DNA from 3 places in the Barrientosiimonas humi genome. Region 1 is predicted to be linked to each of the others. Evidence: predicted binding sites of a transcription regulator. Region 1 holds the regulator's gene; each other region holds the start of a gene.
The links. Region 1 encodes LexA, which represses DNA repair genes until DNA is damaged. Its sites were predicted from a motif close to TCGAACANNTGTTCGA; they were not measured.
Positions count from the first base shown of each region.

Region 1 (3,240 bases):
TTTCTTCGGGGGGTGGTGCTCAGGTGCTGGCGGTCTCATCGTCGCCGCCACCACCGACAGGCCCCGTCGACGAGGTCGACGCGGGGCGCTCGGCCCGGTCGGGCTCGACGCCCGCGGCCTCGCGCTCGGCACGCAGCAGCGTGATGGCGGTCTCGAAGTCGTCGGTGGACTCGAAGGCCTGGTAGACGCTGGCGAAGCGCAGGTAGGCCACCTCGTCCAGCGCGCGCAGCGGCCCCAGGATCTCCAGCCCGACGTCGTGCGCGTCGATCTCGGCCAGCCCCTGGGAGCGGATGCTCTCCTCGACCTGCTGCGCCAGCAGCGCCAGGTCGTCGTCGGAGACCGGTCGGCCCTGGCAGGCCTTGCGGACCCCGGCCAGCACCTTGCCGCGGGCGAACGGCTCGCTCGCCCCCGAGCGCTTGACCACGGTCAGGCTCGCGGTCTCCAGGGTGCTGAACCGCTTGCCGCAGGCCGGGCACTGGCGGCGCCGCTTGATGCTGGTGCCGTCCTCGGACGTACGACTGTCGACGACTCGGGAGTCGTCGTGGCGGCAGAACGGGCAGTGCATCGGGCACCTCCTTCGCGCGGTTCGATCGGGTCCGGGAGGGCGCTCCACGAGGCCGGTTCGGGGGAAAACCTGGGGACGGACGGTGGAAAACCGGCCTCCGGCTGTGGATGTCCTTGTGGACTAGATGTGGAGAACTTACACGGCTGTAACTACTAGATATAGGGAGGTTAGGACGCTTTGGCCCGACGCGCAAGGCCGCGCCGCGGCGGCCTGCGTGTCGCTCACCACGTCACCCGCGCACCACCCGCTCAGGCGCCCGGAACGGCGGGAGAAGTGGACGTGGCCGGTGACGGAGGAGCCCGTCACCGGCCACGAGATCGAGGCTGTCGCCGCGCTCGGGCGACTGACCTGCACCCTGCTCAGGGCGCCGGGATCACCAGCTGCTGACCGCTGGAGACCTGCAGGGAGTTGAGGCCGTTGGCCACCTGGATCTGGGCGACGGCCGTGCCGACCGGGACGCCGGGAAGGTGGGCACGGGCCAGGTCGGACAGGGTCTCCCCGGAGCTCACGGTGACGACCTGCTGGGCCTGCGCTCCCCCAGCGGTCGCGCTGATGGCCGCGCCGACCAGGATCGCCAGGACGACCACGGCGAGGGCCAGCGCGCGGCGGCCGCGGCGGGTGAGCCGGAAGGCCGCGGGGCGGGCTTCCTGCTGGGGCAGCGGCGGCACGACTCGCAGGTGCCGGCGCCGCGCGGGCTGGGCGGACCCGAACCGCGGGTGCGGGGCGATGGCCGGCGTGACGGTGGCGGCGCTCATGTCTTCCTCCAAGGACGGTGACGAACTCGACGAACAAGTGTGCGATGGAACGTCTGTACGATGTATAGCACGGACGTTCGAACGGCTCAAGGCCTCGCGCGGCCGGCTCGGCCGGGAGACCCCGCCGACACGCGTCGTACAGGTGTTTGAAACCTGCTGCGGGTCTTCATAGGCTGTTCGCACAGTCACCAAGACAAGCAGCGACCACCGACAGCCCCTCGCCGACGACGACCGGTCCGGCGCCAGCGGGCACCGTCACCGGCCGCGGCGCGACGCGGAACGAGGACCGAAACCCATGGCCAAGATCCACGAGATGCCCGAACCCGACGGGCAGGCCCTGACCACGCGTCAGCGCAAGGTGCTCGAGGTGATCCGCAACTCGGTCGACCGCCGCGGATACCCGCCGAGCATGCGCGAGATCGGCGACGCCGTCGGCCTGACCTCACCCAGCTCGGTGGCCCACCAGCTGACGATGCTCGAGCGCAAGGGATACCTGCGCCGTGACCCGATGCGCCCGCGCGCCATCGAGGTGATCGCCCCCGGGCAGAGCAAGCGCGAGCGCGGTTATCGCGGCCGCTCGGTGAGCCAGGCGAGCGAGAGCCTGGTCGACGAGACCGGCCTGCACGACGACCACCCCGAGGCCGAGTACGTCCCGGTCGTCGGCCGCATCGCCGCGGGTGGCCCGATCCTTGCCGAGGAGGTCGTCGAGGACGTCTTCCCCCTCCCCCGCCAGATCGTCGGCGAGGGTGACATGTTCCTGCTCAAGGTGGTCGGCGACTCGATGGTCGACGCGGCCATCTGCGACGGCGACTGGGTGGTCGTGCGGCAGCAGCCGACCGCCAGCAACGGCGACATCGTGGCCGCGATGCTCGACAACGAGGCGACCGTCAAGACCTTCAAGCGCACCAAGGGCAAGGTCTGGCTGATGCCGCACAACGAGGCCTACGAGCCGATCGACGGCAGCGACGCCACCATCCTCGGCAAGGTCACCGCGGTCCTGCGCCGCGTCTGACCGCCGGGCCTACCCGGCGCGGGCTCTACGCCGCGACCGCCTCGACGAGCCTGCGCAGGGTCGGCCCCAGCGGGGCGTCCACCTTCACGTCGATCAGGTCGTCGGCCCGGGTGACGCCGTGGGTGATCGCGGCGACCGGGATGCCCTCGCGGGCCGCGTGCCGGGCGAAGCGGTAGCCCGACATGACCATCAGCGACGAGCCCAGCACCAGCAGCGCCCGGGACCGGTCGACCGCCTCGAAGCACGCGTCGACCACCGGCCGCACGACCGACTCGCCGAACATCACGACGTCGGGCTTGAGCCGGTCCGACCGGCAGACCACGCACGCGGCGATCCGGAAGCCGGCCACCTGCTCGTCGGTGAGCACGACGTCGCCGTCGGGCCGGACCTGACCGCTGATCTCCCGGTCGAAGTGCGGGTTCGCCCCGGCGAGCCACTCGTCGACGACCTCGCGGGCGTACCGCTCCCCGCAGTCGGCGCAGACGACGAACGACAACGACCCGTGCAGCTCGGTGACGTCGCGCGCGCCCGCCTGCTGGTGCAGCCCGTCGACGTTCTGGGTGATGACCGCGCCGACCAGGCCGAGGTCCTGTAGCCGCGCGACCGCGCGGTGCCCGTCGTTCGGCTCGGCCGCGGCGAACCTCGGCCAGCCTGTGTACGCCCGCGCCCAGTAGCGCTGTCGCGCCGCCGGGCTCCGGAGCAGCTCGGACACGGTCATGGGGGTCACGCGCCGCTCGCCGTCGGCGCCGCGGTAGGCCGGGATGCCCGACTCGGTGGAGATGCCGGCGCCGGTCAGCACGCACACGTCGCCGCCGCGCACCAGCCGGACGAGCTCGTCCCACAGGCCCGGCGCCAGGGCCGGGTCAGGGGTGGTGGAGGTCAGCACCCGACCAGTATCCGTCAGCGAG
Region 1 is NZ_VFOK01000001.1:921,392-924,631, reverse strand. It holds gene nrdR (transcriptional regulator NrdR) at 20-565, opposite strand; gene FB554_RS04360 (LysM peptidoglycan-binding domain-containing protein) at 925-1,320, opposite strand; gene lexA (transcriptional repressor LexA) at 1,616-2,332, shown strand; gene FB554_RS04350 (NAD-dependent protein deacetylase) at 2,358-3,218, opposite strand.

Region 2 (3,240 bases), 1.7 Mb from region 1:
CGACCCGATGTCGCGGGCGAGCCGACGTCGGAACGTCTGCTGCGAGACGTTGCCCAGCTCGATCAGGGCAGCGGTCTCGGACGCGAATCCGTCTGGCACGCGGGCGATCTCGTGGCTGTCGGGCTGCGGACCGCAATGCAGGAGCGGCCCGGTGCCGGCGAGCAGGCTGTCCGACGCCATCCCGGGGAGCTGACCGCTGGGCTCGGTCGCGGGGTGCTGACCGTCGGGCTCGGTCGCGACGGGCTCGGTTGCGACGGGCTGGCCGTCGGGCTCGGCGCCCGGGAACTGACCGAGAGGCCCCGTCCCGGAGCCCAGGCCGGACGTGGCGGCAAGGCCGGGTTCGTCGATAGCAGGGGGAGCAACGTCGCCCGCCCGACCGTCTCCTGCCAGGCACTGACCCGCCACGTCGGCATCCGTCGCCGTTCCCGCCGCGCCGGCCTCCGGGGCTGCGCCAGACGACCGGCTCCTGGTAGCGCCGTCCGCGGGCACCTCAGCCGGAGGCCCAGCACCGGGCGATCGGGGGACAGGCTGGGCGCCGTCCGAGCCGACCCCGCCCGGCGGTGACTGGTCCGCGGCGGGGGCGGGGGCGTACCGCGGGAAGCTGCGGTGACCACCGGCCTGCGGGTCGGAGGACTTGGTGGCCTTCCCGTCGATCGGCCGCAGCGCGCGCCGCGCGATCTCGTCGGCGGTGAACGGGTCGAGATGCTCGGTCTCCTTCAGGACCGTGGTCGCGCGGTAGATCGACGTCGTGCCGCTCGCGATCCGCGCGCGGAGGTAGCCGGCTCGGGACTCCGGCGCGGACGCGAGCGCGACGCGGTCACGGCACTGTGTCAGGGGCAGTCCGGTGAGCACCTGCAGCTCGGTGGCCACGGCGGTGCGCGCCAGGCCGCAGCGGGTCGTGCGTCTTGACGGGGGATCGTGCTGGCCAAGGTCGAGGTTGTGGTCGGCCTCGACTGCCGCCAGCAGCCGCCGTACGCCCTCGATCTCGGCCGACTCGGCCCATGCCTGGATGCCCCGCGCCGCCCGGATCAGGTCGCCCGCCACCGCGCGTGCGAGGGCTGGGTCGTCGACCGGGTCGGGCCCGCCGGCCACGACGGTCGTCGGACCGGTGAGCCGGCTGGTGCCGACCGACGCCGGACCGGCCGGGTCGACGGCGACCGCCTCGATCGTCTCGATCAGCCAGTCGGCGACGTGCTCCGGCAAGGTGGCGAGCAGCGAGACGAGGTCGCACCCCTCGCCAGACGCGGGGGTGTCGTGCCGCTCCTCGTCACTCCGACCGTCTTCGTCCGGCCCGTGCCGTGCGCTGGTTCGAGCTGTCATCTGGATCCTCCCCCTGGTCGCGGTCCGATCCGCCTGACTGCGGCTCGTTCCGACGTTTGTTCGAACCATAGGGGTCGCCACTGACAGGCCTCTCGATCCCAGTGCTGGCGCGGCTGTCGGCTCGGACCGGTCGAGCCAGTCCGGAGTACGCCCTCCGCACCTCGTCGCGCCGACCCCAGTCGACATGGGCCGCCGGTCGGCGTTTGTCCGGGTAGGTCGGACACGGTGCGCGGCGTCGCATAGGGAGGTGGGGCTTGTCCGGATAGATCGGACACAGGGCCACGGGCGCGGCGGACAGCGACCAGCCGGCCTGTCCGAACGGGGCGGGCGACGTCGATGCGCGGGCGCCAGGGGGCCTGGAGACCGGGGCGCGTGGGGCGGCCCGGCGACCGGGGGCTTGTCCGTGTAGATCGGACCGCGTGGGACTGCCGGCGTCAGGGGCTCGGCGCCGACAGGAGGGTTGGCGGGTCTTGTCCGGATAGATCGGACAGGGTGCGCAGGGGCAACCCGGCGGCCGCTGACTACCCGGCTTGTCCGCATAGGGCAGACAACGTCGGTGCGTGGGTGCCGAGATGGCTTATGAGCTGCTGGGCACCGGTCACGGCGTGTCCGCCTGGATCGGACAAGTCGGGACGCCCGGCGCCAGGGTGCCCGGCGCCGCTGTGGACGGTTGGCCGGCGGTGGCTGTCCGGGCGGAGCAGACAGCGCTCAGTGCGCGGGTACCCAGGGAGCGGACCGTTGCAGGGTCAGCGGCCGTGCCCGGACAGGGCGGACAGCGTCGGTAGGCGGGCGGGCCCAAGTCACCCCGATCAACGACCAGCGACCCAGGCTCGGCGGTTAGGGGTGTCCGTCTCAGGCGGACCACGAGCTGCACCTGGCGCACGGGGAATCGTCCTCATGAGGCTCAGCCCCAGGATGTGTCCGAATGGATCAGACACCCGATCGTGCGGCGGCAGGGGCGGGCTCCGCAGAGACCGGACACTGGGCGAGCGAGGGGTCTCGATACGCGGCTCGTACCTCGCCGCTACTCGACCATCATGGATCTGCTGCGCGGAGCGAGGGGTCTCGATACACAACTCATGCGCATAGCTACTCGACCGGCGAGTCCGCCCGGACCACGAGCTCGTTGCCCTCCGGGTCACAGAGGCGCCAACGCTCCTGCGACGTCTCCAGCAGCCGGCCACCGGCGGTCTGCGTCTCGTCCACCCGCCGCGCGGCGACGTCTGACGGCAGGGCGAGCTCGAGGTGGAGGCGGTTGCGCTGCCGCCGCCGGGCTGCGTCCGACACGTCGAGCTGCTGGAACACCAGCTCCGGCGTCAGCCGCCGCGGGTCGTGGATATCGGTGACCTCGGGCCGGCGGTCGGGGACGTACCCCAGCGCCGCCGCCCAGAAGCCGCGCACCGCCCCCACGTCCGCGGCGTCGAAGAACACCTGGACGAACCGCGCCAACCCCGGCTCCGGCGTGGCGCCGATCGCACGGGCGGCCCGTTGCAGCGCTCCGGCCAGCGCGGTGAAGTCGACGGCGAGCCCGTGCGCGTCGCCGAGCCACTGGTCCTTGCCGCTGTCGAGGACGACCAGGCAGTGGCGTACGTCGATCAGCAGCGGGAATCCCGCCTCGCCGGCCAGCGCGGCCGCGGCGGTCATCAGGTCACGCTGCTGCGCGGTGGACCGCACGCGGTAGCACGCCATCGCGCTGAACACGACCTGCCAGTCGGTGGTCCCGCTCACCCTGGCCACGTCGTCCGGCCCACCTATGTCGTCCGGCCCGCCCGGGTCGCCTGGCTCGGCCGCCTCGCCCGACCCGCCCGAACCGTCCGACCCGTCCGCGCGCTCCGGCCCGTCCGCCGCGCCCAGGTCACCGAGCTGCTCGCCCGGCACCAGATCGACCTCGTTGCCGTCGCGGTCGCTGTGCCGCACGCC
Region 2 is NZ_VFOK01000001.1:2,613,104-2,616,343, reverse strand. It holds gene FB554_RS12265 (HNH endonuclease signature motif containing protein) at 1-1,320, opposite strand, end outside; gene FB554_RS12260 (VOC family protein) at 2,410-3,240, opposite strand, start outside.
Region 2: FB554_RS12265 (HNH endonuclease signature motif containing protein) is a predicted target of LexA. The motif match lies at 1,369-1,384, and genes of this name have one in related genera.

Region 3 (3,240 bases), 470 kb from region 1:
CGGCGGCAGCTCCAGCGGGATCGCGGTGGCGCCCGGACCCTTGCCGACGATCACGTCGACGCGGAAGTCCTCCATCGCGAGGTAGAGCATCTCCTCGGCGGGCCGGGCCATCCGGTGGATCTCGTCGAGGAAGAGCACCTCGCCCTCGGCGAGCGAGGACAGGATCGCCGCGAGGTCGCCGGCGTGCTGGATCGCCGGGCCGCTGGTGATCCGGATCGGCTGCTCCAGCTCGGCGGCGACGATCATCGCCAGCGACGTCTTGCCGAGGCCGGGCGGGCCGGACAGCAAGATGTGGTCGGGCGGCGCCCCGCGGCGGCGGGCGGCCTCGAGCACGAGCGCGAGCTGGTCGCTGACCCGCGGCTGACCCGGGAACTCGGCGAGCCGCCGCGGACGCAGCGCCGCCTCGATGCGCCGCTCCTCGGCGTCGCCGCCCGGGTCGACGATCCGGGCCGAGGCGTCGTAGGAGTCGTCGGCGTACGGGTCGTGCCCGTGGGAGTCGTCGGAGTGGTGGCCCTGCTGGCTCATCGGCCGAGCTCCCGCAGGGCCAGGCGCAGCAGCTGCGAGACGTCGGTGCTGGCGGGTTCGGCCGCGGTGACCCGCTCGACGGCGTCGTCGGCCTGCTTGGCGCTCCACCCGAGCCCGACCAGCGCCTCGCTGACCTGCTGCAGGTGCTGGTCGGCCGGGGCTGCGGGCGCGGTGGACGAGCCGCCCGGGCCGGCGGCGACGCCGACCTTGTCGCGCAGCTCGAGCACGATCCGCTCGGCGCTCTTCTTGCCGATGCCGGGGATCTTGGTGAGCGCCACGAGGTCGCCGTCGCCGATCGCCGCGCGCAGCGCGTCGGGGTCGTGGACCGACAGCATGGCCAGCGCCAGCCGCGGCCCCACGCCGGAGACGGTCTGCACCTGCTCGAACAGGTCGCGCTCGGAGGAGTCGCTGAAGCCGTAGAGGGTGAGCGACTCCTCACGCACCACCAGCGAGGTGGCGAGCGTGGCCTCCTGGCCGGGTCGGTTCGCGGCCGCCACGGCGGGCGTGGTGTGGACGAGCATGCCGACGCCGCCGACCTCGACGACCAGGTGGTCGAGCCCGGTGGTGAGCGTGGTGCCGCGCAACGAGGCGATCATCGGCGCGCTCCCGCCCGCGCCTGCTGGGCCGCCACGGCCTGGGCGATGCGGTCGTGGGCGCCGCCGCGCCACACGTGACAGATCGCGAGGGCCAGCGCGTCGGCGGCGTCGGCCGGGCGCGGGGCGACCTGCAGGCGCAGGATGCGGGTGACCATCGAGGTGACCTGGGCCTTGTCGGCGCGACCGTTGCCGGTGACGGCCGCCTTGACCTCGGACGGGGTGTGCAGCGCGAGCGGCAGCCCGCGGCGGGCGGCCGCGAGCATCGGGACGGCGGAGGCCTGCGCGGTGCCCATGATCCCCTTGATGTTGGCCTTGGCGAAGACCCGCTCGACGGCCACGGCGTCGGGCTCGTGCGCGTGCATCCAGTCGTCGATCTCGGTCTGCAGGCTGAGCAGCCGCTCGGCCGGGTCGTCGCCCGGCGGCGTGCGCACGACCCCCACCGCGACCATCCGCAGCGGTTGTCCGATGCCCCCCTCGACGACCCCGAGACCGCAGCGGGTCAGTCCGGGGTCGACTCCGAGCACTCGCACCAGGCTGCTCCGTTCGATCGCGCGGCCGCGCCGACGTACGCCCTGCCGACCCGGGCCGAACAGGTGTTCGGCGGCTCCGACCCTAACCGCGCTCACCCGCGCGGCCGGGGAGGCTGCCGGGCGAGTCGGTCAGTCCTCGGCGCCGAGCTGCACGAGGACGTCGTCGGGGACGTCGCCGTTGGCGAAAACGTTCTGCACGTCGTCGCTGTCCTCGAGCGCCTCGATGATCCGGAACATCTTCTTGGCGCCGTCCTTGTCGAGCGGGACCTCGACGTTGGGCAGCCACGACGCCTCGGCGGAGTCGTAGTCCAGACCCGCGCCCTGCAGCGACTCGCGCACCGCGACGACGTCGCCGGCCTCGGAGACGACCTCGAAGGACTCGCCGAGGTCGTTGACCTCCTCGGCGCCGGCGTCGAGGACCACCTCGAGCAGGTCGTCCTCGGTGGTCTCGCCCTTGCCGTCCTGCTGCTTGGGCACGATGACGACGCCCTTGCGGTTGAAGATGTAGGCGACCGAGCCGGACTCGGCCATGCTGCCGCCGTTCTTGTTCAGCGCGGTGCGCACCTCGGCGACGGCCCGGTTCTTGTTGTCGGTCAGCACCTCGATGAGCAGCGCCACCCCGCCCGGGGCGTAGCCCTCGTAGGTCAGCGCCTGGTAGTCGGCGCCGCCGGCCTCGGCACCCGAGCCGCGCTTGACCGCGCGGTCGATGTTGTCGTTGGGGACCGAGGACTTCTTGGCCTTCTGGATCGCGTCGAAGAGCGTGGGGTTGCCGGTGGGGTCGCCACCGCCCTGCCGCGCCGCCACCTCGATGTTCTTGATGAGCTTGGCGAACAGCTTGCCGCGCTTGGCGTCGATCGCAGCCTTCTTGTGCTTGGTCGTCGCCCACTTGGAGTGACCGCTCATGTCTCCCTCGTACCCGTCCGTCGTGCCGATCTCGCTCGCCGGTCCTGGCCCGCGAGCCTGGTCGATCCTACCCAGCGAGCGAATCGACGAACGCGGCGTGCACCCGGTGGTCACCGGTCACCTCGGGATGGAAGGACGTCGCGAGGAGGTGACCCTGGCGTACGGCCACGACCCGGCCCGCGGCCGGGCCGGACGGAACGGTCGCCAGCACCTCGACCTCGGGGCCGCTCGCCTCGACCCACGGCGCGCGGATGAACACAGCGTGCACCGGGCCGCCCGCCACGCCCGTGAGCTCGAGGTCGGTCTCGAACGAGTCGACCTGCCGGCCGAAGGCGTTGCGCCGCACGATCACGTCCAGACCGCCGACGGTCTCCTGGTCGGGCTGACCGTCGAGCACCTGGTCGGCGAGCAGGATCATGCCCGCGCACGAGCCGTACGCCGGCAGCCCGTCCGCGATCCGCTCGCGGAGCGGGGCGAGCAGGTCGAACGTCCGCAGCAGCCGGATCATCGTGGTCGACTCCCCGCCGGGCAGCACCAGCCCGTCGACCCGTTCCAGCTCCTCGGGCCGGCGCACGGGCACGGCCTCCGCCCCGCTCTCGCGCAGGGCGACCAGGTGCTCGCGCACGTCGCCCTGGACGGCCAGGACTCCCACGGTCTTGCTCACGACGGCGAGCGTAGGTCGCGCG
Region 3 is NZ_VFOK01000001.1:1,391,395-1,394,634, forward strand. It holds gene ruvB (Holliday junction branch migration DNA helicase RuvB) at 1-525, opposite strand, end outside; gene ruvA (Holliday junction branch migration protein RuvA) at 522-1,121, opposite strand; gene ruvC (crossover junction endodeoxyribonuclease RuvC) at 1,118-1,651, opposite strand; gene FB554_RS06555 (YebC/PmpR family DNA-binding transcriptional regulator) at 1,781-2,554, opposite strand; gene pdxT (pyridoxal 5'-phosphate synthase glutaminase subunit PdxT) at 2,622-3,218, opposite strand.
Region 3: ruvC (crossover junction endodeoxyribonuclease RuvC) is a predicted target of LexA. The motif match lies at 1,707-1,722, and genes of this name have one in related genera.